Regions from separate parts of the Pseudoduganella sp. GW821-FHT05F09 genome, predicted to be linked through region 1. Evidence: predicted binding sites of a transcription regulator. Region 1 holds the regulator's gene; each other region holds the start of a gene.
The links. Region 1 encodes LexA, which represses DNA repair genes until DNA is damaged. Its sites were predicted from a motif close to ACTGTATNNNNATACAGT; they were not measured.

Region 1 (7,676 bases):
GCGAAGGGTGGCAATTACGCGTTTTCGACGATGATGCCTTCGATGATGTTGGCCACGTCTTCGCAACGGTCGGTCACCGTTTCCAGGATTTCGTAGATGGCCTTCATCTTGATCAGGTTGCGCACGTCCGGTTCGTCGCGGAACAGCTTGGACATGGCGGCGCGCATCACGTGGTCGGCGTCCGATTCCAGGCGGTCGATCTCTTCGCAGATGGCGACGATCTTGCGCGAGTTGTCCATATTGTGCAGCAGGGCCACGGCGTCCTTGACCTTCTCGGTGCAGGCCAGCACCAGTTCGGCCAGGCGCTTGGCTTCCGGCGTGACCGAGTGCAGGTCGTACAGCGACACGGTCTGGCCGGCGTCTTCCATCAGGTCCAGGATGTCGTCCATCTTGGTGATCAGCTTGTGGATGTCGTCGCGGTCGATCGGGGTAATGAAGGTCTTGTGCAGCAGGTCCACCGTGGCGTAGGTGATCTTGTCGGCCTGTTTCTCGATGCCTTCGATGGCGTGCACGCGGTTTTCCAGGTCGTCGAAGTTGGTCATCAGGGCCAGCATTTCCTTGGCGCCTTTGACGCACAGCTCGGCGTGCTGGTTGAACAGGTCAAAAAACTTGCCCTCGGTGGGCATCAAACGTCCAAACATATTATTCTCCAATCATGAATCGTCGTTACTGCAGGCAGCCGCCACGCGGCGGCTTCAGAAAATTGCGGGTACTGCGGGGGTAATGCGAAATTCGAACCTTAGTCGCCCTGGTAGGTCGTCAGCGAGCCGCTGTAGTTGCCGAACTTGGTGTACATGCCCATCCAGGTCAAACGTATTGCGCCGATCGGGCCGTTACGCTGCTTGCCGATAATGATCTCGGCCGTGCCTTTTTCGGGTGAGTCGGGGTTGTACACCTCGTCGCGGTACAGGAAGATGATGACGTCGGCATCCTGCTCGATAGCGCCGGATTCGCGCAAGTCGGACATCACGGGGCGCTTGTTGGGCCGCTGTTCCAGCGAGCGGTTCAGCTGCGACAGCGCAATGACGGGACAGTGCAGCTCTTTGGCCAGGCCTTTGAGCGAGCGCGAGATTTCGGAAATCTCGGAGGCGCGGTTGTCGCCCGGCTTGCTGCCCTGCATCAGCTGCAGGTAGTCGACGATGATCAGGCCGAGCTTGCCGCACTGGCGCGACAGGCGGCGCGCGCGGGCGCGCATCTCGATCGGGTTCAGCGCCGGGGTCTCGTCGATGAAGACCTGGGCGTCGTTCATTTTCTGGATGGCGTTGGTCAGGCGCGGCCAGTCCTCGTCGTTCAGCTTGCCGGTCCGCAGGCGGTGCTGGTCCAGCATGCCCACCGAGCCCAGCATACGCATGGCCAGCTGGGTGCCGCCCATCTCCATCGAGAAGATGGCCACCGGCAGGCCGGCGTCGACCGCCACGTTCTCGCCGATGTTGACCGAGAACGCGGTCTTGCCCATGGACGGACGGCCGGCCACGATGACCAGGTCGCCCGGCTGCAGGCCGGACGTCATGCGGTCCAGGTCGATGAAGCCGGTCGGCACGCCGGTGATTTCACTGGCGTTGTCGCGGCTGTACAGCTCGTCGATGCGCTCGACCACCTGGGTCAGCAGCGGCTGCACCGGCAGCCAGCCCTGGGCGCCGCGGGCGCCCTGTTCGGCGATGGCGAAAATCTTCGATTCGGCCTCGTCCAGCATCTGCTTGACCTCCTTGCCCTGGGGGCTGAAGGCCTGGCCGGAAATCTCGTCGGCCACGGTGATGAGCTGGCGCAGGATGCCGCGGTCGCGCACGATCTCGGCGTAGCGCCGGATGTTGGCGGCCGAGGGCGTGTTCTGCGCCATCGCGTTCAGGTAGGCCATGCCGCCCACCTCGTCCGCCTTGCCCAGCATGGACAGCGCTTCGAACACGGTCAGCACGTCGGCCGGCTTGGAGCCGTTGATCAGGCGGACGATCTGTTCGAAGATGATGCGGTGATCGTAGCGGTAGAAATCGTCGGGATTCATGAAATCCGCGATACGGTCGAACGCGGCATTGTCGCGCAGCAGGCCGCCGATGACGGACTGTTCTGCTTCGATGGAATGCGGCGGAATGCGTAGCGAATCTACCTGTGGATCGGAGGGGGTGTTCATGGCGCGAATTATACCTGCTTCGGTGCAAGGGCAAAAAATAAAAAAGCCGGGCAAGCCCGGCTTTTTTACATGTACAACAGTCTCGCCGTAGATTTCTCTACAACAAAAACTTAGGCAGCTTCGCCAACAACGGCAACAGTCACGTCAACCACGACGTCGGTGTGCAGCGATACCGACACGGCGTGCTCGCCGGTGACTTTCAGCGGGCCGTTAGGCATGCGCACGGCAGCCTTTTCAACAGCGAAACCAGCTTTGGTCAGCGCTTCAGCGATGTCGAAGTTGGTCACGGAACCGAACAGACGGCCGTCAACACCAGCTTTTTGCGAAACGGTCACGGTCATGCCGTTCAGTTTCTCGCCTTGGGCTTGGGCAGCAGCCAGTTTGATGGCGGCAGCTTTTTCCAGTTCAGCGCGCTTGGCTTCGAATTCAGCAACAGCGGCGGTGGTGGCGCGGCGGGCCAGCTTTTGCGGGATCAGGAAGTTACGTGCGTAGCCGTCCTTGACCTTAACCACGTCGCCCAGGTTGCCGACGTTAACAACTTTTTCCAACAGAATGATTTGCATAGTTCTCTCCAGTTTCTAATCTGACGGCGCCAATTAAGCGTGGTGCAGATCGGTGTACGGCAGCAGGGCCAGATAACGAGCGCGCTTGATTGCGGTGTCAACTTGGCGCTGGTAGTGCGCCTTGGTGCCGGTCAGGCGTGCTGGCATGATCTTGCCGTTTTCCTGGACGAAATCTTTCAGCGTGTCTACGTCTTTGTAGTCCACTTGTTCTACGTTTGCGGCGGTGAAGCGGCAGAACTTCTTACGTTTGAACAGAGGATTCTGTTGCTTGCGCTTTTCTTTCAGCTTGAGCTTGTTTTTGTCGAACTTTTTACCGAATGCCATTTTAGGCTCCTGTATCTAATAAACTAAAATCAATGATGTGAAACACCAGGCTTCTGCTATTGCGGTTTTTCTTGGCCAGGAATCCTGTGAACTGATAAATACCGCCCAGGGGCGCGTCGTTGAACCGTTTTGCCAGATCGCCTGCCGCCAGGGCGGGGATCTCGAATTCGGTCAAGCGGGCGATGCCTGCCTCCATCTGCTGCGAGCTGTGCTGCAAGACTGCAGTCACGATCGGCATGCCGGCCGGGGTGTACCTGATGGTGTCCCGTTCGGTGATGAGGGCGTTTACCTGTAGCTGGTTCAGTTCAGTTCCTGGTCAGTGAAAAACTTGACCCTTAGGCCGCTGCAGCTGCTTGGGCTTCGGCGCGATGGCTCTTGGCCGCGTCTTCACGTTGTACCGATTTCATCATCGGCGAAGGAGCGGTTTCCGCTTTCTTCATTTTCACGGTCAGGTGACGCAGAACGGCATCATTGAATTTGAATGCGGTTTCCAGCTCGACCAGGGTCTCGTTGTCGCACTCGATGTTCATGCAGATGTAGTGTGCTTTAGCCAGTTTCTGGATCGAGTAAGCCATTTGACGGCGGCCCCAATCTTCCACGCGATGTACATTACCGCCGCGCGAGGTCACGCTGGCTTTGTAACGTTCGATCATCGCGGGCACTTGCTCGCTTTGGTCCGGATGGACGATAAATACGATTTCATAGTGACGCATGAAAACTCCCTTAAGGACTGTGAATATAGCCCACCCCGGCGTCAAGACGGGTGTGGGAAGAGGTAAGCCCGCGACTATAGCGCCTTTCCGCTGAAAAATCAAGCAGCCGCCGGCTTGCGCTGGCGCAAGGCCGGCAGCCCCTGCGACAGGCATGCTGGCGCCATGAGCCCAGCCAACGACGATTACGACACGCCTTGGAAAAGCGCCGTGATGGCCTATTTCCGCGAATTCATGGCGTTTTTCTTCCCCCGCGTCCATGACGCCATCGACTGGCGCCGGGAATACAGCTTCCTCGACCAGGAATTGGCCCAGGTGGTGCGCGACGCCAAGCTCGGCAGGCGCAGGATAGACAAACTGGTGCGCGTGACCGGCAAGGACGGCGGTGCCAGGCTGCTCTATCTCCATCTGGAGATCCAGCGCAGCCGGGAGAAAGACTTCGCCGAACGCATCTTTACCTATTACTACCGCCTCTACGACCGCTTCCGCTGCCCGATCGCGACGCTGGTGGTGCTGGCCGACCCTTATCCCGCATGGCGGCCGGACTGTTTCGAATGCGAGCTGTTCGGCTGCGAAGCCGGCATACGCTTTCCCACGGTCAAATTGCTGGACTTCTGGCCGCATTTGGACCGGCTATTAAGCAGCAACAACGCTTTCGCGCTGCTGACCGCCGCCCATCTGATGACGCTGCACACCCGCCACGAGCCCCGGAAACGCTTCGAATTCAAGGCAATGCTGACCTCGCTAATGTACGAGCGGCATTGGGACCCGCAGCGCATCCTCGATTTATTCAATGTACTAGACTGGATGATGAAAATCCCGGACGACCTGCAAGACCAGCTGGCCGTGCGGATTGAGGAACTAAACAGGAGTAAGGAAATGCCATTCGAGAACCTGATGATACGCATGGCCAAGGACCGTGCCCGAAAGGAGGGCCTGCAGGAAGGTAGAGAGGTGGGCCTGCAGGAAGGTAGGGAGGTGGGCTTGCAGGAAGGCAGAGAGGTGGGCTTGCAGGAAGGCAGAGAGGTGGGCTTACAGGTAGGCAGAGCGGAAGGCCGGGAGGAAGGCCGGGAGGAAGGCCGGGAGGAAGGCCGCCGGGCCGTGGTGCGCAAGCTGCTGCAACTGCGTTTCGGGCCACTTTCACCCAGTGCCGAACTACGCATCTCCCACGCGAAACCGGAAGAATTGAGCGCCTGGGAAGACAAAATCCTGCAGGCGCGCTCACTGGAGGAGCTTATCGGGCCCATTGCATGAAAATATTTCGCACATATCAACAAAATCCCTTGCATTAGCACGCGCACTGTACAAAAATACAGTCTGTCTATATCCACAGCTCTCAGAGCTAACGCACCATGATCAAGCTCACCGCACGTCAGGAACAAATTCTCAATCTGATCAAGGATGCCATCGACAATACCGGCTTCCCTCCCACCCGCGCCGAAATCGCCAACGAGCTGGGCTTCAAGTCGGCCAACGCCGCCGAGGAGCATCTGCAGGCGCTGGCGCGCAAGGGCGCCATCGAGATCGCCGCCGGCACCTCGCGCGGCATTCGCCTGCTGGGCGCGCACGCCGAATCGGCCGCCACCAAGCTGGCGCACGCGGCAGCCGCCGCCGCGTCCAATATGATGTCGCTGCCGCTGATCGGCCGCGTGGCCGCCGGTTCGCCCATCCTGGCCCAGGAAAACTTGGAAACCAGCTACAGCGTGGACCCTTCCCTGTTCTCCGCCAAGCCCGACTACCTGCTGAAAGTGCGCGGTGAATCGATGCGCGACATCGGCATCATGGACGGCGACCTGCTGGCCGTCAAAAAGGTGGACAGCGCCAAGAACGGCCAGATCGTGGTGGCCCGCATCGGCAACGAAGTCACGGTCAAGCGCTACAAGAAAACCGGCTCGACCATCGAACTGTTCCCGGAAAACCCGGATTTCAAGGTGATCACCGTCCATCCGGAAGCGGAAGAGTTTGCGCTGGAAGGCCTGGCCGTCGGCCTGCTGCGCAGCTGGCATTAATCGGCGGAAGGCAGCATGGCTAGCTTCAAACTTTACGGCAATTGCGAGTCCGGCCACAGCTACAAGGTCAAACTGGCCATGGAAGTGGCCGGTGTGCCGCACGAGTACGAGGAAATCGATCTGCGCCTGGAGCGCGCCGCGCGCCCGGAGCCCTTCCGCAGCCTGGCCAAATATGGCGAAGTGCCGCTACTGGTGCATGAAGACAGGGCGTATGTGCAGTCGAACGCCATCCTGCTGCATCTGGCGGAGCATTTGCAAGCCTACGGCGGCGAAACACAGCAGCGCCTGGAGCGCGTGCGCGAGTGGCTGTTCTGGGAAGCGAACCGCATCGGCTTTTCCATGGCACACCTGCGCTACGGCCAGAAGTTCGATCCCGAAGCTTACGCAGGCAGCGTGCTGCCCTGGTTCCGCAAGCGTTTCGACGCGGACATTGAACGCCTGGACGATGAACTGGCCGACGGCCGCGCCTTCCTGCTCGACGACAGCGTCAGCATGGCGGACTTTTCCATCTGCGGCTATTTGTACTGGCCCGAACAGGCCAATGTGAGCTACCCGCCACGTGTGCAGGCTTGGCTGGACCGCATCGCGGCCCTGCCGGGCTGGCGCCATCCCTACCGGATGGAAGGCGCGCAGCCCTGGTAATGCTGGAGGGGCAAGCCGCTTAGCAGGCTTCCAGCGCGCAGCTGAAATCTTCCAGCAAATCAGCCGTGTCCTCGATGCCGACGGACACGCGTATCAGCGACTCCGCAATCCCCATCGAGGCGCGGCGTTCCGCCCCCATCTCGTAGAAGATGGTGTGCGCCACCGGAATGATCAGCGTGCGCGTATCGCCCAGGTTGGAGGCCGGAATCGCCAGCTTCAGGCGGTTCAGGAAGTCGAAACAGTCGATACCGTCCTTCAGCTCAAAACTCAGCAGCGAACCGTGCGCGCGGAACAGCTCCGTGGCAATGGCGTACTGCGGGTGCGACTGCAAACCCGGGTAATACACCGCCGCCACGCGCTCGTCCGCCTCCAGCAGCTCGGCCAACGCCTTGGCATTGGCGCAGGTGCGCTCCATGCGCAGCGCCAGCGTCTCGGCGCCCACGGCGATGTGGTGCGCCGCTTCCGGCCCCAGCGAGGCGCCGAAATCGCGCAGGCCCTTGGCGCGGATCTGCGTGATGCCCCACTGCGCCGGCGCCGCCTTCTTGTAGTTTTCGAAAATATTCGGGAACTGCGTCCAGTCGTAGGCGCCGGTGTCGGTCAGGCTGCCGCCCAGCGCGTTGCCGTGGCCGCCGATCGACTTGGTCAGCGCATTGATCACCAGGCCCGCCCCCACTGCTTTCGGCTGGAACAGATACGGCGTGGTCATGGTGTTGTCCACGATGTAGAGAATGCCGCGCTCCTTGCACAGCTCGCCGATGCGCTTCAGATCCGCCACCTGGGTGCGCGGATTGGCGATGGTCTCGACGAAGACGATGCGGGTGTTGGGCTGGATCGCCGCCGCCACGTTGGCCACCTCGGTCGCGTCGACGAAATCGACCGCCACGCCCTGCCCCGCCACCGTCTGCCACAGCGAGTTGGTGTTACCGAACAGGAAGGACGACGACACCACATGGTCGCCTGCGCGCAGCAGCGCCTGGAACACGGCGCCGATGGCGCCCATGCCGGTGGCGAAGCACAAGGTGGCCACGCCCTGCTCCATCTTGTTCACTTTGTCTTCCAGCGCGGATACGGTGGGATTGCCCTGGCGGCCGTAGCGGAAGCCCGGTTCCTTGCCCTGGAATACCGAGGCCAGCTGGCGCGCGTCGCCGTAGCCGAAGGCCACCGAGGTATGCACCGGCTTGTGCAGCGAGCCGTGCTCGATGCCCTTCTGGCGGTCGTTGTGCAGGATGGTGGTAGTGAAACCGTAATTTTTCTTTTCTGTCATGATCTCAAGTCAAAAAAAAGCCCGGCGCGCTTGGCGGCC
Region 2 (7,676 bases), on a different contig from region 1:
TATTTAAAAAACGAGGATGGTGCGTGCGCTAGGCCAACTCGGGCTTGCTCGCTACCCAGCGCGGGTAAAACCGGGCAACTGCCCCGCCATCGGTGCGCAGGGCGTGGCATTTGTCGAGCTGGAAAGGCTTTTCATGCGGAACGTCGTCGCTGGCCGCATCGTGCGTCGGCCAGACATCGTTAGCGAAGGCCTGGACTGCCGCCGTTGGCAGGATCTGGGCCAGTTCCGTCAGATGGGTGCACCCGGCGACGCCGTGCAGGCGCTGCTTGAGTTCATGCCGGAACCCCTTCATCAGGTTCAGTCCCACCAGGGCCGCGTAAGCCGGGCCGATGGTGTTGCAGAAACCAGGATAGGGAACCGCGTCAGAAACGGCTTCGGCGGCAACGATGGTCAGTTGGCGGTCTACCGTAATGCGCAAGGAGAGGTCGTGCAGGGGCGTGCCGCCTTCGCGCATGCCGGAGGCGAGCTTGGTGGCGTTAACTTTGATGTCGGTGATACGGGCGTCAAGATCCCATAGGCCATCCTCGCGCGCGAACGCCTGGATGTCTATAGCGCGCGTGTGCCGCAGCGCACGTCGGGAGACTGGAGTTGACAGGGACATAAGACCGATGCCGCTTGCGCGGCAAAAATTAGTAAGCAGCCTTGCACTATTCTCTTAACAAGAATGCACGTTGCCGCAGCTTCTACGGACAACCACCGCACCCGCGGTGCTGCAAAAACCCCAAAAGTGTAGCACACCCCGGCGCGAGTTGCGACGTGGCATATGTTAATTAGCGACTTTTCATGAGCCCGCGCGGGGCGCCGCCATGCTAGCCCGGGGGCTGTTCCCAGCCTTATTTCAGGCTCTCATAGGGAACACTGGGGCCGCTCAGTTCCAGCGTGACCGGACGCGGCCCGGGCTGGTACATGGGCGACGCAAAACTGGCGCGCGCGTCGCTGCCCTGCCACGCCACGGCGCCCAGTTCCAGCACCGAGGCGAACATGCTGGCGTGGCCGACCGGCTTGGCGCGGTTGGCCTGCAAGGCGGCCACCGCCGCCGGGTAAGCCTGGCGGTATGGCGCGTTCATCCACACCAGCAGGGGCACGTGGGTGTCGTAGCGGGTGGGGCCGGGCTGGGCGTGCATGAACAGCTGCCGCTGGTCGTCGAACAGGTTTTCGCCGTGGTCGGACGTAAACACCAGCACTGCCGGGCGCTGCTCGGCCTGCAGCACCGCAATCACGCGGGCCAGGAAGCGGTCTGTCTCGACCACCGTGTTGTCGTAGGAGTTGATGGCCTCGGCCTTGTTCTTCGGCAGCGGATTGCCGACGCCGGCGTCGCTCAGGGTGGGGTGGAACACGCGCGAGGCGCCGCTGTAGCGTTCTTCATAGGGGATGTGGCTGCCTATCATATGCAGCACCAGGAACTGGCGCGGTCCGGCCTGGCGCACGAAGGAGGTGAACATGGGCAGCAGGTTGTCGTCAGTGCGCAGGTGGAAGTCCATGGAGTTGCGGGCATATTCCTGCACCTCGGCGCTGGCGCCGTAGCTGGACTCCTCCTGATTGGACAGCCAGGCGGTGCGGAAACCGGCTTCGCGGAAGGTGGGCACCAGCGTGGCGCGCTGCTGGCCCGCAGCATGGGTGACGATGGCGGGCATGGCCTGGTTGGTCCAGTTGGCGGTGGACGCCACGTCGGTGAAGGACAGCAGTTGCGGCCCCAGCGCGGCCAGTCCGGGCGTGGTGTTGCGCGCGTAGCCGTTGATGCCGAGATGGTCGCTGCGCAGGCTTTCGCCCACCACCAGCACCACCAGCATGGGCGCATCGCCCACGCTGGAACGGCCCTGCACGCTGGCAAAACCGGCCCCGGCGATGGCGCGCTCGTAGCCGGTCACGCGCCAGAGCGAGGCCGCCAGGCCACTGGGGAAAGCCAGGTTGATGGTGGATTGTTCCAGCAGCGGCGGCAGGCGCAGGGCATGGCCCACCGCCTGGCGGGCCACCATGGCCAGCATCACCGGCATCAGGCAGCAGGCCAGCAGGCGCTTGCGCGCCGCCGTGTCCAGCCGCCAGCCAGGGCTGATGGAGAAGGCCAGCCACAGATAGAGCAGCAGGCTGAGCGGCACCAGCCACAGCTTCCAGCCAAAGGAAGCCAGCACTTGCGCGCTCATGGCCAGCCCGGTGTTGAGCGCGGAAGAGAGCAGCGCGTCGCCGGGCACGCTGCCGTAGGCCACGGTCAGATAGCAATAGGGGCCGGCCAGCAGCGCCAGCGGCGTCCACAGGAGGAAATAGCGGCGCACGCCGGGCACCAGCACCAGGGGCGCGGCCAGCAGCAGCAGGGAGAAGGCCAGCAGGGCCAGCGCGTCGTTGGCGCCTTGCACGTGGTCGGTGCTCAGAACGGCCCAGCTGGGCAGCCATAGCCAGGCCGCCAGCAGCAGGGCCTTCAGCGCGTCGCTAGGCATCACCGCCGTCGAGGCCGTCCAGCTCGTCGAGGTCCACGCCTTTCATGGCGGCCTGGATGGCGCGCTGGGAGAAGCCGCGCTGCAGCAGGAAGCGCATTTGCTTGCTGCGCTCCTGGGCGTCCTGCGGCAGGGAGCCGAATTTGCGGCGCCAGACTTCGCAGCAGCGCGCGGTTTCGTCTTCGGCCAGGCCGGCTTTCAGTTCGCTCAGCGCTTCGCCCTTGATGCCGTGCTGTTGCAGCTCGGCCACAATGCGGCTGTTGCCGTAGCGGGAGGCGCGGCGGTGTATCAGGGATTCGGAGAAACGTTCTTCGGATAGCCAGTTGTTTTTTTCGAGGAAGTCGAGCAGGGCGTCGATGTCGTCGCCCTCCTCCGCGTGGCGCGCCAGCTTGCGCGCCAGCTCCATGCGGCTGTGCTCGCGTGCCGACAGCAGGCGCAATGCGCGTGCTTTCAGGCTGATGGGAGGCATGGGCATGGTGGAGTTCGTTGGTGCGCCGCTTGGCGGGCTACGCGGCGTTGCCGCTAACCCGCCGCGCAAGCAGCTTACTCGACAGCTTTGAGCTTGGGCGCCGGCTCGGTGCTCAGGGCTGGCAGCGCGCGCACACCCAGGGAGGCGCGCACTTTGTTTTCGATTTCGTGCGCCAGCTCGGGACGCTCAACCAGGTAGGTGCGGGCGTTGTCCTTGCCCTGGCCGATGCGCTCGCCGTTGTAGCTGTACCAGCTGCCGGACTTCTCGACGATTTTCGCTTCCACGCCCAGGTCGATGATCTCGCCTTCGCGCGAGGTGCCGGCGCCGTACAGGATGTCGAAGTGCGCTTCCTTGAACGGCGGCGCGATCTTGTTCTTGACGACCTTGACCTTGGTTTCGTTGCCGATCACCTCGTCGCCCGACTTGATGGAGCCGGTGCGGCGGATGTCCAGGCGCACGGAGGCGTAGAACTTCAGCGCATTGCCGCCGGTGGTGGTTTCCGGCGAACCGAACATCACGCCGATCTTCATGCGGATCTGGTTGATGAAGATGACCAGGGTGTTGGTGCGGTTGATGGAGCCGGTCAGCTTGCGCAGCGCCTGGGACATCAAACGGGCTTGCAGGCCCGGCAGCGAATCGCCCATGTCGCCTTCGATCTCGGCGCGCGGCGTCAGCGCGGCGACGGAGTCGACCACCACCATGTCCACGGAACCGGAGCGCACCAGCGCGTCGCAGATTTCCAGCGCCTGTTCACCGGTGTCCGGCTGCGAAATGAGCAGCTCGTGCAGGTTCACTCCCAGCTTTTGCGCATAGCCCACGTCCAGCGCGTGCTCGGCGTCGATAAAGGCGCAGGTGCCGCCCAGTTTCTGCATCTCGGCGATGGTCTGCAGGGTCAGCGTGGTTTTACCCGACGATTCCGGACCGTAGATTTCCACCACGCGGCCGCGCGGCAGGCCGCCTACGCCCAGCGCGATGTCCAGGCCCAGCGAGCCGGTGGAGACCACTTGCACTTCTTCGATCGGCGCGCTGGCGTCCATGCGCATGACGGAACCCTTGCCGAACTGCTTTTCAATTTGTGCCAGTGCTGCTGCGAGCGCCTTGGCTTTTTCGCCTGCGGGTACTGCGCCTTTTTTGTCGTCCATGATGATCTTTCGGCAAGTGGTTTAGTCGATTCAGGTGGTACTGTATAAAAAACCAGTGCTTTTTGCAAGCATTGTTTTCAATCGGGTTTGAGGCGGATCAAAAGCTGGCTCCCTTGAGTAAAATGAAACACAATGGATGCTTCTGCAACCGGGTGACATTATGCGTATTTTACTTGCCGAAGACGACAGCGTCCTGGCCGACGGGCTGACCCGCTCGCTGCGCCAGTCCGGCTATGCGATCGATTATGTGAAGAACGGCCAGGAGGCGGACACCGCCCTGTCCACCCAGGAATTCGACCTGCTGATACTGGACCTGGGCCTGCCCAAGCTGTCCGGGCTGGAGGTGCTGCGTCGCCTGCGCGCGCGCTCCTCGCTGCTGCCGGTGCTGATACTGACGGCGGCCGACTCCATCGAGCAGCGCGTGAACGGCCTGGACCTGGGCGCGGACGACTATATGGCCAAGCCCTTCGCGCTGTCCGAGCTGGAGGCGCGGGTGCGCGCGCTCACGCGGCGCGGCCAGGGCGGCGGCGCCGCCATCATCAAGCACGGCCCGCTGAGCTACGACCAGGTGGGCCGCAGCGCCTATATCAACGACCAGATGCTGGACCTGTCGGCGCGCGAGCTGGGCCTGCTCGAGGTGCTGCTGGCGCGCACCGGGCGGCTGGTGTCCAAGGAGCAGCTGGTGGACCACCTGTGCGAGTGGGGCGAGGAGGTGAGCAACAACGCCATCGAAGTCTATGTGCACCGGCTGCGCAAGAAGATCGAAGTGGGCGGCGTGCGCATCGCGACGGTGCGCGGGCTGGGCTACTGCCTGGAGAAATTCAGCGACACGCCGCGCGGCGGCGAAGCCAAGTAAGCCGTGGGCGAGCGCGAGGCCGGAGCCGCCAGCCAGCAGGACCAGGACGACCTGTCCTGGCAGGAGCCGGCCGGCGCCGTCAAGGAGGACGACATCCAGCACTCGCTGTTCGGCGAGATCCTGGACTGGATGCTGGCCCCGCTGCTGCTGCTGTGGCCGATGAGCATCGCCATCACCTACCTGGTGGCCAAGTCCATCGCCAACCAGCCCTTCGACCATGCGCTGGAAGACAGCGTGACCGTGCTGGCGCAGCAGATCCATGAAGTGAACGGCAAGCTGGCGCCGCGCCTGCCCGGCTCGGCGCGCGACATCCTGCGCGCCGACGACGTGGACAGCGTGTACTTCCAGATCGCCGGCCCCGACGGCGCCTACGTGGACGGCGACCGCGAGCTGGCCGCGCCACAGGAGGAGGACAGGGCCAAGCCCGGCCTGGTGCAATTCCGCAACGGCAATATGCACGGCACGCCCATCCGCATCGCCTATTCCTGGGTGGCGCTGGAGGACCAGGGCGCAGAAGAATCGCGCGTGGCGCTGGTGCAGGTGGCCGAGACACTGGAAAAGCGCGCCAAGCTGGCCAATGAAATCATCAAGGGCGTGATCCTGCCGCAGTTCATCGTGCTGCCCATCGTGCTAGCCCTGGTGTGGTTCGCGCTGGCGCGGGGCCTGTCGCCGCTGGCCCAGCTGCAGGAGCGCATCCGCGCGCGCAGCTCGGACGACCTGAGCCCCATCGATTCGCGCCAGGTGCCGGAGGAGATCACGCCGCTGGTGCGCTCGCTCAACGAGATGCTGGCCCGGCTGTCGCTGTCGATCGAGATGCAGAAGCGCTTCATCGCCGACGCCGCGCACCAGATGAAAACCCCGCTGGCGGGCATGCGCATGCAGTCCGAGCTGGCCCTGCGCCAGACCGACCAGGGCGAAATCCACCGCTCGCTGGAGCAGTTGGCGAAAAGCTCGGAGTCGGCCACGCGGCTGGTGAACCAGCTGCTGGCCCTGGCGCGCGCCGAGAACCAGCCGCAGGCCGGCGCCGCGCTGCTGCCGGTGGACCTGGCCGAGCTGGCGCGCAGCGCCGTGCGCGACTGGGTGCCGGCCTCCTTCAATTACCGCATCGACCTGGGCTTCGAGGCGCCGGCCACGGGCGAGGTGCCGATCGAGGGCAACCCGACCATGCTGCGCGAAATGCTGTCCAACCTGATCGACAACGCGCTGCGCTACACGCCGGCCGGCGGCGCCGTCACCGTGCGCGTGCGGCGCTCCGAGCACGAGGGCGTGGTGGAGGTGGAAGACACCGGCCCCGGCATTCCGCCGGCCGAGCGCAGCCACGTGTTCGAGCGCTTCTACCGCATCCTCGGCAGCAGCGCCGAGGGCAGCGGACTGGGCCTGGCCATCGTGCGCGAGATCGCGCAGCAGCACGGCGCCGACATCGACATTTTCAGCAACCCGCGCAGCAACAACGCCAAGCTGCCCGGCAGCTTGTTCCGCCTGATCTTCCCGCTGCGCGCGCCGGACGACGAAGCGCCAGCAGACGAGCCCCATTATGGATGACACCACCAGCACCGCCGCCGCCGGCCAGGCCAGCGCCGCCGCAAGCACGGCGGCGGCGCTGCGCGCGCGCCGCGAGCAGCACTGGCGCAAGACGCGCCGCCTCACCGCCACCCTGCTGCTGCTGTGGCTGGCCACCAGCTTCTGCGCCGTTTTCTTCGCGCGCGAACTGGCCGGGCTGATGCTGTTCGGCTGGCCGCTGTCCTTCTACCTGGCGGCGCAGGGCGCCTCGCTGGTCTACCTGGCCATCATAGGCGGCTACGCCTGGCGCATGCGCCGGCTCGACCAGCAGTTTGCCGCCATGCAGGGAGGCCAGGCATGAACGCCAAGCCCAGCTACTTCCGGCGCCTGTCGCGCTACTACCTGCTGTTCTCGGCCGGCTTCGCCGGCTTCCTGATCGCGCTGTCCATGCTGGAAAAGGAAGGCATGCCGCGCGTGTGGATAGGCTATCTGTTCATGCTGGCCACCATCACGCTGTACGCCGCCATCGGCCTGGTCAGCCGCACCTCCAACGTGGCCGAGTACTACGTGGCGGGGCGGCGCGTGCCGGCCATGTTCAACGGCATGGCCACCGCCGCCGACTGGATCTCGGCGGCCAGCTTCATCAGCCTGGCCGGCACGCTCTACCTGCACGGCTTCGACGGCCTGGCCTACATCATGGGCTGGACCGGCGGCTACTGCCTGGTGGCGCTGCTGATCGCGCCCTATCTGCGCAAGTTCAGCCAGTACACCATCCCCGACTTCCTGGCCGCGCGCTACGGCGGCCCGCACCACGGGCGCTACGTGCGCATCATGGCGGTGGCGGCCACCATCATCATCTCCTTCATCTACGTGGTGGCGCAGATCTACGCGGTGGGCCTGATCGCCTCGCGCTTCACCGGCGTGGATTTCTCGGTCGGCATTTTCCTCGGCCTGGCCTCCATCCTGGTGTGCTCGTTCCTGGGCGGCATGCGCGCCATCACCTGGACCCAGGTGGCGCAATACATCATCATCCTGGTGGCCTTCCTGCTGCCGGCCATGTGGCTGTCGGCCAAGCACAGCGGCAACCCCATTCCGCAGGTGGCCTACGGCAAGCTGCTGCCCACGCTGGGCGCGCGCGAAGCCAGCCTGGCGCACGACCCGAAGGAGCAGGAGGTGCGCGCCATCTTCCGCCAGCGCGCCGACGACTACGGCCAGAAGCTCGACGCCCTGCCCGCCAGCTGGGACGCCGGCCGCATCGACGCGCAGCGCCGGCTGGACGC
Region 3 (7,676 bases), on a different contig from region 1:
GCCCTGCGGATTGAGCGGCAGCCAGGCTTGCACGCGCTGCAGGCCGTAGACCACCAGCGCGCCTATGCCGTTGAAGAGCAGCAGGGCAATGGCGTAGGCTTTCCAGCCCTGGCCGCGCTCTTCTGCCTTGAGCGGCACGCCGGCCGCGCGGTACAGCAGCTGCTCGATCTTCTCCAGCCAGCCAAAGCCGGGAATGCGGCCGCCGTCGCCAATGCGCGCCAGGACGATGCCGAGCGGCCAGGCCAGCGCCAGCAGCACGGCCAGGAACACCGCCAGCAGAATGAAGGATTGCATGGTCATCACAGGTCCTCCGCTTTCAGGAGCGCCACCACCAGATAGACCAGCAGGCCGGCCGAAGCCACCGCGCCGAGTATATAAAAGCTATTCATTTCCGCTCCCCCAGAACCTCGCAGCCGGCGGCAAAGCCGCAGCTCACGAGCAGAAAAACGACGATTGCGCCGATAAACACCACATCCATTTTGATACCCTCGCAGGTCTTGTTTTGATGCTTCCAGCTTATCGGCGGGGGTCTAAAAGTGGTGTAAAGACTGGGGCGGCGGGTGTAAACACGGTGTAAAAATCGGCAGCGGCAATAGACAATTCCGGCGGGCGCACTTATGCTGAAACGGTTCCCGGAGCCCACATGAGAAAAACCTTTCCGGCATGGCACGCCCCCCTGCTGCTGACGCTATGCGCGCCCGCCGCGCAGGCTGGCCGCCCCATGGCGGCGGACGACGCCGCCATCCTCGATCCGCGCCAGTGCCAGCTGGAGACGTGGGCTCAGCACAACAAGACGCAAAACGAATACTGGGCGGCCCCGGCGTGCAATGTGGGCGGCGGCTGGGAACTGGGCGCCGGCGCGGGACGCGCACGCAGCCTGGCGGGCGGCGGCCAGGACACGCTGTCGCTGCTGCAGGCGAAAACGCTGCTGCGCGCGCCGCAGGACGATGGATGGGGACTGGGCCTGGTGCTGGCCGGCCAGTGGCGCGCAGGCGCCAGCAGCAACCGGGACCTGTCGCTGAACCTGCCGCTCAGCGTGGAGCTGGCGGGGGAGCGCGCCATGCTGCACGCGAACCTTGGCTGGCTGCGGCAGCGCGGCCAGCCGGAACCGGCCGGCCCGCGCCTGCAGCGCAGCTGGGCGCTGGGCCTGGAACTGGCGGCCGGCGAACGCGCGGCCTTCACCATGGAGGCTTACGGCCGCCAGCGCGCCGGCAGCTATGCGCAGCTGGGCGCCCGCTACAGCCTGATTCCGGGCCGGGCCGATATCGACATAGCCTACGGCGACCGCGTCGGACGCCGCGGCGCCGAGCGCTATCTCGCCATCGGCCTGACCCTGGTGGCCTCGCTGGCCGACTGAAGGAGCGAGGCGAGCCGGCTTAGAACACTTTGCTGACTGTCAGCACCAGCGCGGTCTTGCCCAGGAATTTGCCGTTGGCTGGCGAAGCGTAGGCGGTCTTGCCGGCGTTGGTGCCGATGACGGCCAGCGCGCCGGTGACCACGCCGAAGTCTTTGGTGGCGCCGATTTTCCAGTCGGTGTAGTCGGCCTGGCTGGAGTTCTTCACCTTCTGGTGGCCGGCGTGCAGGTTGACGGTATAGCCGCCGCCCGCGTCGATATTGGCGCCCACGTCCAGGTAGCCGCTGTTCTTGCTGTCGACGAAGCCGAACAGATTGGTCACCGAGTGCGAGTACTTCAGGTAAGCAGGGCCATAGCCCAGCTGGCCGTAGATTTCGGTGGTGTCGGCGTTGGCGAAACCGGCCACGTGTTTCAGATCGTTGGACGGGTAGACATAGGCCAGCACGCCCACGTCGTAGGACACCTCGGCGCTCAGCTGGCCGCGCTTGCCGGCGTACAGGTCCAGCTCCACGCTGCCGTCGCCGCCCGCGTCCCTGGTCCACTTGATGGTGGAGCCCCAGGCGCCGGCGTAGAAGCCGCTCGGATTGTTGACGTAGTCCACGCCGCCCTGCAGGGCCGGCTTCAAACGGGTTTGCGAGATGCCGCGATAGCGGTAGTCGGAAGTGGCGGCGGCGTTGAAGCTGACTTCATTGTCCGGCTTCTGCTCCTCGGCTTGCGCGCTGGCGGCGAAGGCGGCCATCACGGCGCAGGCGAGTATCATCTTTTTCATGGTGCGGTCTTTCTTTGGTGGGTCAAAAAAGACAGCTTATCGCCCTGTCCGTAAAAACGGTCTTAAAGAACGCAGGAGAGTTGTAAACGCGGCGTATAAGCACGCGGTTCCGGACATGCAGCGCTATCGCCGCCCCGGCATCCCGGCGCGGTCAGGCGATGCGCATCAGTTTCTTGAGGGTGGCGCGCAGCGTGGCGTCGGACACGGGCTTGTCCAGCAGGCCTTCGACGCCGGCCTCGCGGGCGCGCCCGGCGTCGTAGACGAAGCTGCGGCCCGCCAGGAACACCACGGCGGGCGGCCGCTCTCCCCCCTGGGCGCGCAGGGCGGCGCACAGGGCGTAGGGATCGATGCCGGGCAGCGAAGTATTGAGCAGCACCACCGCCAGCGGCGCCACCAGTTGCGGCGCGTCGGCGCCGGCCGCCAGCGCGGAGGCTTCGTCGGAGGCCCACAGCGCATGGATGCCGTAGGGCTTGAGCTGCCTGGCCACGTGCTGGCTGAAACGCGCGCTGCGGTCCACCACCAGCACGGCGCCGCGCCCGCCGCCGCCCTGGCTGCGCATGGCGGCGTATTCGCCAGGATCGGTCAGGTCGAAATCGAGCCGCTCGCTGCGGCGGCGCTCGGGCAGCGGCGGCAGGCCGGTGGCCGCCAGCCTGGCCATGGCGTCGGCGCGGCGCTCGACCAGCCGCGCCAGTTCGGCGTGCAGGCTCTCTTCCTCATAGGGCAGGCCCAGGCAAGGGTATGGCAAGTCCATCTCCGGCGCGCCCAGCAGCAGCACGGGCCGCACGTCGCCGGGGCTGAGCGCCGCCAGCGCGGCCAGCGCCTTCAGGTCGCCGCCATAGGCCAGCAGCAGGTCCGGCTCTTGCAAACTGTACCCGGACAGGCAAAAATACGCCGGCCCATGCGGCGGCGCGCGCTTCAGCGCCGCCGCCAGGGCCTCCGCCTGCGCTTCGGCAAAGCCGACCAGGCGCACCGCGAACGGAAATTTGTCTGCACTCATGGCTCGCTCATGGACTATTTACACTGCTTTTTTCCACGTATTGAGCTATTTAACCACAACTACCCACCGTTTCCGGCGCCCAGTTTCCCGCCATTGCCGCCGGTTGCGGATAGAATGCGCAGGCAAGCGCGCCTGCGGACGTTGCGCAGAAAGCACTTGCACAGCGAAATAACTGTATATAATCACAGCACTTTGCAGCAAGCTGCCGCACCAATAAAGAACCGCACAACCTAGCTTGATCACGTATGGCCACTAAAAATCCAGTTTCCGACTACAGCGAATCATCCATCCGCGTCCTCAAGGGCCTGGAGCCCGTCAAGCAGCGTCCGGGCATGTACACCCGCACGGAGAACCCCCTGCACATCATCCAGGAGGTGATCGACAATGCCTCCGATGAGGCCCTGGGCGGACATTGCAAAAACATTATCGTGACGCAGAATGCCGACGGCAGCGTGACGGTCGAAGACGACGGACGCGGCATCCCGGTCGGCCTGCACCCGGAAGAAAACGTGCCGACGGTGGAAATCGTCTTCACCCGCCTGCACGCGGGCGGCAAGTTCGACAAGGGTTCGGGCGGCGCCTACGCCTTCTCCGGCGGCCTGCACGGCGTGGGCGTGTCGGTCACCAACGCGCTGTCCAAGCGCCTGGAGATCTCGGTCTGGCGCAAGGACGACAAGGGCAACGGCCTGCACCACCTGGTATTCGAGCACGGCGAAGTGGTGGAGCCGCTCAGCTCCATGCCGGCGCCCAAGGACGGCAAGAAGTCCGGCACCCGCGTCACCGCCTGGCCGGACGCCAAGTACTTCGACTCCTCGCTGATCTCGCAGGTTGAGCTGCAGCGCCTGCTGCGCTCCAAGGCCGTGCTGCTGCCGGGCGTGACCGTCACGCTCAACAACGCCAAGACCGGCGACAGCCAGACCTGGAAATACGACGAAGGCCTGCGCGGCTACCTGACCGAAGCGCTGGCGCAAACCTCGGACGGCGAAACCCTGATCCCGCTGTTCGAAGGCGCGCAGTTCGCCGGCCCGGACGCGGAAGGCTTTGCCGAAGGCGAAGGCGCGGCCTGGGTGGTGGCGTGGACCGAAACCGGCGCCGTGGTGCGCGAATCCTACGTCAACCTGATCCCCACGCCGAACGGCGGCACCCACGAATCGGGCCTGCGCGACGGCCTGTTCGGCGCCGTGAAGAACTTCGCCGAAATGCACTCGCTGCTGCCCAAGGGCGTGAAGCTGCTGCCGGAAGACGTGTTCGCGCGCGTCTCCTTCGTGCTGTCGGCCAAGGTGCTGGATCCGCAGTTCCAGGGCCAGATCAAGGAGCGCCTGAACTCGCGCGACGCGGTGCGCCTGGTGTCCACCTTCGCCAAGCCGCCGCTGGAGCTGTGGCTGAACCAGCACGTTGAATACGGCAAAAAACTGGCCGAGCTGGTGATCAAGCAGGCCCAGTCGCGCCTGCGCTCGCTGCAGAAAGTGGAAAAGAAAAAATCGTCCGGCGTGGCCGTTTTGCCGGGCAAGCTGACCGACTGCGAATCGAGCGACGTCACCCGCACCGAGATCTTCCTGGTCGAGGGCGACTCGGCGGGCGGTTCGGCCAAGATGGGGCGCGACAAGGAATTCCAGGCCATCCTGCCGCTGCGCGGCAAGGTGCTCAACTCCTGGGAGACCGACAAGGACCGCCTGTTCGCCAACAACGAGATCCACGACATCTCGGTGGCCATCGGCGTCGATCCGCACGGCTTCGGCGACTCGCCCGACCTGTCCGGCCTGCGCTACGGCAAAATCTGCATCCTCTCCGATGCGGACGTGGACGGCTCGCACATCCAGGTGCTGCTGCTCACGCTGTTCTTCCGCCACTTCCCGGCGCTGATCCAGAACGGCAATATCTGCATCGCCCGTCCGCCGCTGTTCCGCGTGGACGCGCCGGCGCGCGGCAAAAAGCCGATCCAGAAGCTGTACGCGCTGGACGCGGGCGAACTGGTGGCCATCGAGGACAAGCTGCGCAAGGACGGCCTGAAGGACGGCAGCTGGTCCATCTCCCGCTTCAAGGGTCTGGGCGAGATGAACGCCGAGCAGCTGTGGGAAACCACCATGAACCCGGACACGCGCCGCCTGCTGCCGGTGAAAGTGGGCCGCCCCGGCCACAGCACCTCCTCCGCGCGCTTCAACATGCTGATGGGTAAAGGCGAAGCCGCCGCCCGCCGCGCATGGATAGAGGAACACGGCAACGAAGTCGAAGCCGACATTTAATACAGCACACGTTATCTGACATGACTCATCAAGCAAATCTCTTTGACGAACCGGCGCCGCTCGATCCGGCCGCCACCCCGGCCACGGCCACCGCCGTGATCGACCTGACCGAAGCGGCCGAACCGGCCGAAGCTGCCGAGCCGGCCGGCGTCGACGGCGCGGCGGACGCCATTGAAGCCATCGCGGACGTGATCGCCGAAGGCGGCGACGGCGGCGGCGACGGCAATGGCGGCGACGGCGGCGACGGTGGCGATGACGGCGGCGACGACGGCGACGGCGGCGAAACGCTGATCCTGTCCACCTTCGCCGAGCGCGCCTACCTCGACTACGCCATCTCCGTGGTCAAGGGCCGCGCCCTGCCCGACGTGTGCGACGGCCAGAAGCCGGTGCAGCGCCGCATCCTGTACTCGATGAATGAACTGGGCCTGGGCCACACGGCCAAGCCGCGCAAGTCCGCCACCGTGGTGGGCGACGTGCTGGGTAAATTGCACCCGCACGGCGACCAGTCGGTGTACGACGCGCTGGTGCGCATGGCGCAGGACTTCTCGCTGCGCTACCCGCTGATCGACGGCCAGGGCAACTTCGGCTCGCGCGACGGCGACGGCGCCGCCGCGATGCGCTACACCGAAGCCCGTTTGACGCCGATCTCGCGCCTGCTGCTCGACGAAATCGACCAGGGCACGGTGGACTTCCAGCCCAACTACGACGGCTCGTCCGAAGAACCGAGCCTGCTGCCGGCGCGCCTGCCCATGGTGCTGCTGAACGGCGCCTCCGGCATCGCCGTGGGCCTGGCCACCGAAATCCCGTCGCACAATCTGACCGAGGTGGCGCAGGCCGCCGTGGCCATGATACGCAACCCCAAGATCAGCCACGACGAGCTGATGGCGCTGGTGCCCGGCCCGGACTTCCCGGGCGGCGGCCAGATCATCACCCCGCCTGCGCAGATCCGCGACATGTACGCCTCCGGGCGCGGCAGCATGAAGGTGCGCGCGCGCTGGAAGATCGAAGAACTGGCGCGCGGCCAGTGGCAGGCGGTGGTGACCGAACTGCCGCCGGGCACCTCCTCGCAGAAGGTGCTGGAAGAGATCGAAGAACTGACCAACCCCAAGGTCAAGCTGGGCAAGAAGGCACTGTCGGCCGACCAGCTGGCGCTGAAACAGCTCATCCTCGGCTCGCTCGACACCATCCGCGACGAATCGGGCCGCGCCGCGCCGGTGCGCCTGGTGTTCGAACCGAAGTCCAAGAACCAGGACCAGACCGAGTTCATGCTGATGCTGCTGGCGCACACTTCGCTGGAATCGTCGGCCTCGATCAACCTGGTGATGATAGGCAGCGACGGCCGCCCGCGCCAGAAGGGCATCGGCGACATCATCAGCGAATGGATAGGCTTCCGTTTCGAGACCGTCACGCGCCGCACGCAGTTCAAGCTGAAGAAGGTGGAAGACCGCATCCATATCCTGGAAGGCCGCGAGACCATCCTGCTGAATATCGATGAAGTGATACACATCATCCGCAATTCGGACGAACCGAAGGCGGCGCTGATCGAGCGCTTCAAGCTGTCCGACCGCCAGGCCGAAGACATCCTGGAAATCCGCCTGCGCCAGCTGGCGCGCCTGGAAGCGATCAAGATCCAGCAGGAACTGGCCGAACTGCGCAAGGAAAAGCAGACCCTGATGGACCTGCTGGAAAATCCGTCGTCGATGAAGCGCCTGATCATCCGCGAGATCGAGAGCGACGCCAAGGCCTACGGCGACGCGCGCCGCACGCTGATCGAAGAAGCGCAGAAGGCCGTGGCCGAGCAGAAGGTGGTGGACGAACCGGTCACCGTCATCATCTCGGAAAAAGGCTGGATACGCGCCCGCACCGGCATAGGCCACGACAAGACCCAGTTCACCTTCAAGGTGGGCGACTCGCTGCACGACGCCTTTGAATGCCGCACCGTGGACACCCTGCTCGGCTTCGGCGACAACGGCAAGGTGTACTCGGTGCCGGTGGCCGCGCTGCCGAACGCGCGCGGCGACGGCGTGCCGATCACCACCCTGGTCGACCTGTCGGGCGGTGCGCGCATCAAGCACTACTTCACCGGTCCGGCCAGCACCCAGCTGCTGCTGTCGTCCAGCGCGGGCTTCGGCTTCATCGCCAAGGCCGGCGACATGGTCAGCCGCCTGAAGGGCGGCAAGTCCTTCATCACGCTGGACGAAGGCGACCTGCCGCTGCCGCCGTCGGTGGTGGCGGAAGACGCCAGCGCCGTGGCCGCGCTGTCGGAAAAAGGCCGCCTGCTGGTGTTCGGCATGGCCGAAATGAAGACGCTGA
Region 4 (7,676 bases), on a different contig from region 1:
CCGTGTAGTTCTCGAAATACCAGCCGTTGCGCAGGATGGCGGTGCGCAGGCCGGAAGCGCGCAGCAGCTCCTCGGTGGCGCGGTGCTCGCCCGCCAGCGCCAGCGGCGAACGGTCCGCGTGCAGCACGCTGGTGTACGCCAGCAAACCGGCGCCGGCGCGCTTGGCCGCGTCGATCACGTTGCGGTGCTGCGCCAGGCGCTGGCCGATTTCGCTCGACGAGATCAACAGGATTTTTTCCGCGCCGGCAAAGGCGGCGTCCAGCGTGGCCGGGTCGCTGTAGTCGGCCTTGCGGACCTGCACGCCCAGTTCCGCCAGGCTGGCCGCCTTGGCCGGGTCGCGCACGGCGGCCACGATGGCGGCGGCAGGCGTGGTCTTCAGCAGCTCTTTGACGATCAGCTGGCCCAGTTGGCCGTTGGCGCCGGTGATGACGATCATGGTGTTTCCTTTCAGTTCGCGGTTGGAGTAATTCATCTTAGCGCCTATACTTACTATTTGTAAGTACGTACATTTTAGTAAGTACCCCAGGAGGTCCCATGTCCCAAACCAAAACCCTGCGCGCCGCCGTGGCGGCGCAGAACGAAGCCCGCCGTGGCCAATTGATGGTGGCGGCCTGCCCGTCGCGCGCCGTGCTCAGCCACGTCACCAGCCGCTGGGGCGTACTGGTGCTGGTGATCCTGCTGGACGGCATGCACCGCTTCAGCGAGCTGCGGCGCGAAGCGGGCGGCGTCAGCGAAAAGATGCTGGCGCAGACGCTGGATGCGCTGGTGGGCGACGGCTTCGTGCTGCGCTACGCCCATCCGGTGATACCGCCGCGCGTGGAATACAGCCTGACGCCCATGGGACGCGAACTGGCCGAGCGGCTGGCCGTGCTGGTGGACTGGATAGAGGAGAACTACCCGCGCATCGCGGACGCCCGTGCGCAGGCCGAGGCTGCCTGAGTGAATTCCGCGCACGGCGCGCCATCCTGTACTAAACTTGGCCCTGAAACCCGCCACATACCGGGCCATCCAGCCCTTACCGCCTAATCAATTGCAAACCATACTGCTTGTTTCCGGCATCAGTACAGGCCTCGCCGAACTCGAAAGCGCGCTGGCGGCGTCCGGTTTGAGCCTGCTCACTGTCAGCCGCGCCGACAGCGCCCTGGACGCCGTGCGCGCAGGCGGCGTTGCACTGGTGCTGCTCGATGCGGCCCAGGCCGGCAGCTCAAGCTATGAACTGTGCGGCCGTTTGCAAGCGGCCAGCGCCACGCCCGCCCTGCCCATCATCCTGCTCACGCAGGCGGGCACCGGCGAGGCCGAGGCCGAGGCCGGCGCCGACATCCGGGACGAACAGCAGCGCGCACTGGCCGCCGGCGCCGTCGCCTGCCTGCGCCGCCCGTGCGGCACCGGCGCGCTGCTGGAACTGGTGCTAGCCCATCTGCCGGCGCCGCGCTCGCCCGAGGAACTGAGCGCCAGCATTGCGCAGCTGCGCCAGCTGCGCCTGAACGACGCCGCCAGCCACCAGCGCGCGGAGGATCTGCGCGAAGGCCAGAACCAGCTGCTGGAACTGGTGGCGCGCGGCGCGCCGCTGGCCACCACGCTGGACAAGCTGATGCTGCTGATAGAAACGCAGGCGCCCGGCGTGCTGTGCTCCACCCTGCTGCTCGACACCGACGGCCGCACGGTCCGCACCGGCTCCGGCCCCAGCCTGCCGCCCGCCTATATGGCCGCCATCGACGGCCTGCCCATAGGCCCGGTGGCCGGCTCCTGCGGCACCGCCATGTACCGCAAGGAAGCGGTGGTCGTCACCGACATCCAGACCGATCCGCTGTGGGCGCCCTACGCCGCCATCGCCGCCCAGTACGGCCTGCGCGCCTGCTGGTCCGTGCCCATCCTGCTCGACGCGGACACGGTGCTGGGCACCTTCGCCATGTACTACCGCGAGGTGCGCAGCCCGAGCGCGGCCGACATGCGCCTGATCGGCGTGGCCACCCACCTGGCCGGCATCGCCATCGCCCGCACCCGCCGCGAGGACGAACTGCGCCTTCACCGCACCCAGCTCGAAACGCTGGTGGCCGAGCGCACGGCGGAACTGCGCAAGGCCAAGGAACGCGCCGAACAGGTGAACGACGAGCTGGCCACCGCCTTGAGCAACCTCAGCATGACGCAGGAGGAACTGGTGCGGCGCGAAAAGCTGGCCGCGCTGGGCGCACTGGTGGCGGGCGTGGCGCACGAACTGAACACGCCCATCGGCAACGGCCTGATGGCCGCCAGCAGCATGGCCGAGCGCACCCAGGCGCTGCGCTCGGCCGTCGCCGGCGGCGCCCGCCAGTCCGACCTGGACCAAGGGCAGCTGGACGCCTATCTGGACGAGGTGGCGCAAGCCGACGACATCGTGGTGCGCAATCTGCAGCGCGCCGCCTCGCTGCTGCACAGCTTCCGCGCCATCGCGCTCGACCAGGACAGCAGCCAGCGCAGCCGCTTCAAGCTGGCCCCGCTGGTGGCCGGGCTGGTTCCGCCGCTGCTGGCCACGGTCAAGCAGCTGGCGATCGCGGTCGAGCAGAACATCCCCGCGCATCTGGAACTGGACAGCTATCCCGGCCAGCTGAGCCAGGTGCTGCTGGCCCTGCTGGAAAACAGCGCGGTGCACGGCTTTGCGGGCCGCAGCGGCGGCCACGTGCGCATCAGCGCCGGCCTGAACCGCGCTGGCAGCATCGAGCTGGTCTACGCCGACGACGGCAACGGCATCGCACCCGAACACCTGGGCCACATTTACGACCCCTTCTTCACCACGCGGCGCGGCGCGGGCGGCTCCGGCCTGGGGCTCTACATTGCCCACAACATCGTCACCAGCGTGCTGGGCGGGCGCATCAACGCCGCCAGCCAGCCGGGGCAAGGCGTTACCTTCACCCTGTTGCTGCCGCCGGCGGCGCCGCTATAATCGGAATCATGAAGAAGCTGACCGCCTCCCTGCTGATGCTGTGCTGCACCGCGCTGGACGCCGCTCCCGCCCCGTTTTACTGGTGGGTGAGCAAGGTGGACGGCGCGCGCGTGTGCGCCCAGGGTCCGCTGGGCCAGGGCTGGGAACGGGGTGCGCACGCTTACAAAGATAGCCGTTGCGAAAAATTAGCGTTTGCCAAATAATGGGCCCATAACAAGACGCTTTGTTGCAGGCCGGTATGCCGTAGTTCTATTCCAATAACCGAGGAGAACGAATGTTTACGAGTCCAGAGCAGTTCGCAGCCACCACCAAGGCCCTGTTTGAGTTTCAGCTTGAAACCTTCAATACGCTGACCAGCAAAGCCGTGCAAGGCGTGGAGCAAGTGGTGGCGCTGAATATGGCCACCGCCAAAAGCACCGTCGAAGAGCAGCTGGCCGCCGGCAAGGAGCTGAGCCTGGCGCGCGATCCCAAGGCCGTCATGGCCGTGGCCGCAGCGAAAGTCCAGCCCGGCATGACCAATGCCGCCGCCTACAACGAGCAGCTGGGCGGCATCATTGCCGAAATCCGCGAGGAATTCACGCGCGCCGCCGACGCCCACATGACCGAAGCCAAAAGCACGCTGAGCGCGCTGATCTACGACGTGACCAAAAACGTGCGCCCGGGTTCCGAGAACGCGGTGCAGATCGTCAAGCAAGCCATCGACAACGCCTTCGCCGGCTACGAGCAGGTGACCAACGCCACCCGCCAGGCCGTGGCCAATGTGGAAGCGCAGGTCGCCAAGGCGGCCGCAACCGTCCAGCCGGGCAAGAAATAAGCCCCACGGCTGTCCAGCACGGGCCGGGAACGCCGCATCGGTTGCTCCCGGCCCGCTAACGCGATACACTGTATGAACATACAGTTGGCAGCGCGTTGCAATGATCAGAGTTCTGGAAAACGAGTTTTATTACCTGGATAACTTCCACCAGGTCCTGCAGTGGATAGGCGAGCGCTACGACGACTTGCTCACTGCCGAGGAACGCGCTTTCCTTTCCCACTTTCCCGCCCTGCCCCGCGCCTCGCGCGCGCTGTTCGTGCGCATGGTCATGCGCAAGGGCGAGCTGTTCCGCGCCAGCAAGCTGGTCTACGCCGAAATCGGCTGCGCGCACGAGGCGGCGCGGCCGCTGGCCGAGCTGGGCTGGATAGACGCCGACCCGGTGCTCACGCTGGAGCAGCTGTTCGCCCTGCTGCAAAAGCCTGAAATCGCGCGCGTGTTCCAGCTGGCCGGGCATGAAAAGAACGCGCGCAAGCCCGAGCAGCTGGCGGCGCTGCGCGAGCGCCACGAGGGCGCGCACCGCTTCTCGGCCTGGTGCGGCCAGGCTTTCGACCATGTCTACCAGGTGCTGGCGCAGCCGCTGTGCGACCGCCTGCGCCTTATCTTCTTCGGCAACTACCACCAGGACTGGTCGGAATTCGTGCTGTCCGACCTGGGCGTGTACAAATACGAAAAAGTGGAGTTTTCACCGTCCGCGCGCGGCTTCCGCAGCCGGCGCGACATCGACGACTACCTGGCCCTGCACCACTGCCGCGAACGCTTTACCGAAGGCGAAGACCCGCAGCAGGTGATGCGCGCGCTGCCGCCCGCCATCGCCGGCAATGAATGGCTCAACAGCCGGCGCGACAAGCTGCTGTTCCAGATGGCGCAGCACCTGGAAAAACAGCAGGACTGGGACGGCGCGCACGGCATCTACACGGCCTGCGCCTATCCCGGCGCGCGGGCGCGCGCCATTCGCGTGCTGGAGAAAAGCGGGCAGGCCGGCGCCGCGCACGCGCTGCTGCTGCAAGCGCTGGCGCAGCCCGAGAGCGAACACGAACGCCAGCAACTGCTGCGCATGCTGCCGCGCCTGCGCCGCAAGCTGGGCCATCCCAAGCCGCCCGCCGCCCAGCCCGCGCCCGTGGTGCGTCTGGATCTGGCGCTGCCTATGCCCGAAGGAGAATGGTGGGTGGAAGGCGTGGTGCGCGACCACCTGGCGCGCGAGGAAGCGCCGGTGTACTACGTGGAAAACGCGCTGATCAACTCCCTGTTCGGGCTGCTGTGCTGGGACGCCATCTTCACCAGCATTCCCGGCGCCTTCTTCCATCCCTTCCACCACGGCCCGGCCGACCTGCACAGCGCCGACTTCCAGCGCCGCCGCGCGGCGCAGTTCGCCGCCTGCCTGGGCCAGCTGGACGACGGCACCTACCAGGACACGATACGGCGCAACCTGCTGGCCAAGGACGGCATCCAGTCGCCCTTCGTCTACTGGGGTGCGCTGGACGCGGAACTGGTGGAACTGGCGCTGGCCTGCATCCCGGCGGCGCACCTGAAGAAATGGTTCGAGCGCATCCTGCTCGACATCAAGGCCAACCGCAGCGGCTTCCCGGACCTGATCCAGTTCTGGCCCGCCGAGCGGCGCTACCACATGATAGAAGTGAAAGGCCCTGGCGACCGCCTGCAGGACAACCAGCTGCGCTGGATCAGCTACTGCGCCGAGCACCAGATGCCCATCACCGTCTGCTATCTGCAATGGGCGGAGGCATGACGGCCGGCTACGCCGTGGCCGTGCGCGCGCTGTGCGAGTTCACCGCCAAGGCCGGCGATCTGGATCTGCGCTTTACGCCCACGCCCACCGCGCAGGAAGGCATCGCCGGCCACGCGCTGGTCGCGTCGCGGCGCAATGACAGCTACGAGAAGGAAGTGAGCCTCTCCGGCGAGTTCGGCCCGCTGCGCGTGCGCGGCCGCGCCGACGGCTACGACCCGCAGCAAAACCAGCTCGAAGAAATCAAGACCTTCCGCGGCGACCTGGCGCGCATGCCGAACAACCATCGCCAGCTGCACTGGGCGCAACTGAAAATCTACGGCCACCTGCTATGCCAGGCGCGCGGGCTGGACGCGGTGCGCCTGGCGCTGGTCTATTTCGACGTGGGCAGCCAGAAGGAAACGCTGATCACCGAGCCGGCCGATGCGGACAGCCTGCGCGCCTTCTACGAGCTCCAGTGCGGCCGCTTCCTGGCCTGGGCCGAACAGGAGATGGCGCACCGCGCGCAGCGCGACGCCGGGCTGCAGGCCATGCGCTTTCCGCACGCCGGCTTCCGTCCCGGCCAGCGGCAACTGGCGGAGGCCATGTACAAGGCCAGCACGCGCGCCTGCTCGCTGCTGGCGCAGGCGCCCACCGGCATCGGCAAGACCGTGGGCAGCCTGTTCCCGCTGCTCAAAGCCAGCGCGGAGCACAAGCTGGACAAGGTGTTCTTCCTGGCCGCGAAGACCTCCGGCCGGCGCATGGCGCTGGACGCGGTGGCCACCATACGCACATCGGCCCCGCTGCTGCCGCTGCGGACGCTGGAGCTGGTGGCGCGCAATACCGCCTGCGAGCATCCGGACAAGGCCTGCCACGGCGAGTCCTGCCCGCTGGCGCGCGGCTTCTACGACCGCCTGTCCGCCGCCCGCAGCGCCGCCCTGTCCGCATCGTCGCCCGTGCTCGACAAGGCCGCCGTGCGCGAAATCGCGCTGGCGCACCAGGTCTGCCCCTACTACCTGGGCACCGAGCTGGCGCGCTGGGCCGACGTGGTGGTGGGCGACTACAACTATTACTTCGACATCAGCGCCATGCTGTACAGCCTGACGCTGCAGAACGACTGGAAGGTGAGCGTGCTGGCGGACGAGGCGCACAATATGGTCTCCCGCGCGCGCAAGATGTATTCGGCCGAACTGGAACACGCCGGCCTGCGCATGCTGCGCAAGACCGCGCCCGAGGCGCTGAAAAAGCCGCTCGACCGCGTGCATCGCCAGTGGAACACGCTGGAAAAAGAACAGGATGGTGAATACCAGGTCTACACAGCGCTGCCGGAAAAATTCATGGCCGCGCTGCAAACGGCGGCGACCGCCATCGGCGAGTACTACGCCGAGCATCCGGCCTACGTGGACGAAGACCTGCAGCGCTTCTATTTCGACGCCTCCGGCTTCATGCGTTTGGCGGAAAGCTACGGCCAGCATTCGCTGTTCGACATTACCGTGAGCGGCGCCGGCACGCGCAGCAACTCCGTGCTCTGCCTGCGCAACATCGTGCCCGCGCCTTTCCTCAAGCCGCGCTTCGAGGCGGCCCACTCCACGGCGCTGTTCTCGGCCACGCTCAGCCCCTGGAACTACTATTGCGACACGCTGGGCATGCCGGACAACACGGCCTGGGTGGACGTGGAGTCGCCCTTTATCGCCGAGCAGCTGTCGGTGCGCGTGGCAGGCCACATCTCCACCCGCTACCAGCACCGCGACCGTTCATTGGCGCCGATAGCGGAGCTGATGGGCGAACAGTACCAGCGCCAGCCCGGCAACTACCTGGCCTTCTTCAGCAGTTTCGACTACATGGAAAAGGCGGCCGCGCTGTTCGCGGAAAAGCATCCGGACGTGCCGGTGTGGCTGCAGACCAGGCGCATGGACGAAGCGGGCCGCGAACAGTTCCTGGCGCGTTTCAGCGCGGCGAGCAGCGGCATCGGCTTTGCGGTGCTGGGTGGTTCATTCGGCGAGGGCATAGACCTGCCCGGCGCGCGCCTGATCGGCGCCTTTATCGCCACGCTGGGCCTGCCGCAGCTCAATCCGGTGAACGAGCAAATCCGCCAGCGTATGGACGCCATCTTCGGCTCGGGCTACGACTACACCTACACTTATCCCGGCATGCAGAAGATAGTGCAGGCGGCGGGCCGCGTGATCCGCACCGAGAGCGACCGGGGCACGGTCTACCTGATC

Region 2: recA (recombinase RecA) is a predicted target of LexA. The motif match lies at 4,080-4,097, and genes of this name have one in related genera.
Region 3: AC07S4_RS12150 (DNA topoisomerase IV subunit B) is a predicted target of LexA. The motif match lies at 3,292-3,309, and genes of this name have one in related genera.
Region 4: AC07S4_RS30095 (VRR-NUC domain-containing protein) is a predicted target of LexA. The motif match lies at 3,802-3,819, and genes of this name have one in related genera.

Annotation. Positions count from the first base shown of each region.
Region 1 covers NZ_JBWKSD010000011.1:109,960-117,635, reverse strand. Annotated here, with positions in the region: gene AC07S4_RS27910 (DUF47 domain-containing protein) at 15-641, opposite strand; gene AC07S4_RS27905 (replicative DNA helicase) at 740-2,125, opposite strand; gene rplI (50S ribosomal protein L9) at 2,236-2,688, opposite strand; gene rpsR (30S ribosomal protein S18) at 2,722-3,012, opposite strand; gene priB (primosomal replication protein N) at 3,014-3,316, opposite strand; gene rpsF (30S ribosomal protein S6) at 3,348-3,725, opposite strand; gene AC07S4_RS27880 (RpnC/YadD family protein) at 3,888-4,976, shown strand; gene lexA (transcriptional repressor LexA) at 5,075-5,731, shown strand; gene AC07S4_RS27870 (glutathione S-transferase family protein) at 5,747-6,373, shown strand; gene AC07S4_RS27865 (cystathionine gamma-synthase family protein) at 6,393-7,637, opposite strand.
Region 2 covers NZ_JBWKSD010000003.1:313,948-321,623, reverse strand. Annotated here, with positions in the region: gene AC07S4_RS11265 (DUF2889 domain-containing protein) at 29-601, opposite strand; gene AC07S4_RS11260 (phosphoethanolamine transferase) at 834-2,432, opposite strand; gene recX (recombination regulator RecX) at 2,425-2,904, opposite strand; gene recA (recombinase RecA) at 2,973-4,040, opposite strand; gene AC07S4_RS11245 (response regulator) at 4,201-4,896, shown strand; gene AC07S4_RS11240 (sensor histidine kinase N-terminal domain-containing protein) at 4,900-6,438, shown strand; gene AC07S4_RS11235 (DUF4212 domain-containing protein) at 6,431-6,757, shown strand; gene AC07S4_RS11230 (sodium:solute symporter family protein) at 6,754-7,676, shown strand, end outside.
Region 3 covers NZ_JBWKSD010000003.1:513,919-521,594, reverse strand. Annotated here, with positions in the region: gene kdpA (potassium-transporting ATPase subunit KdpA) at 1-300, opposite strand, end outside; gene kdpF (K(+)-transporting ATPase subunit F) at 300-389, opposite strand; gene AC07S4_RS12165 (PA4824 family protein) at 644-1,357, shown strand; gene AC07S4_RS12160 (TorF family putative porin) at 1,377-2,123, opposite strand; gene AC07S4_RS12155 (response regulator) at 2,275-3,120, opposite strand; gene AC07S4_RS12150 (DNA topoisomerase IV subunit B) at 3,366-5,363, shown strand; gene parC (DNA topoisomerase IV subunit A) at 5,384-7,676, shown strand, end outside.
Region 4 covers NZ_JBWKSD010000017.1:13,538-21,213, reverse strand. Annotated here, with positions in the region: gene AC07S4_RS30120 (SDR family oxidoreductase) at 1-436, opposite strand, end outside; gene AC07S4_RS30115 (winged helix-turn-helix transcriptional regulator) at 535-939, shown strand; gene AC07S4_RS30110 (ATP-binding protein) at 1,106-2,920, shown strand; gene AC07S4_RS30105 (hypothetical protein) at 2,929-3,123, shown strand; gene AC07S4_RS30100 (phasin family protein) at 3,195-3,734, shown strand; gene AC07S4_RS30095 (VRR-NUC domain-containing protein) at 3,835-5,478, shown strand; gene AC07S4_RS30090 (helicase C-terminal domain-containing protein) at 5,475-7,676, shown strand, end outside.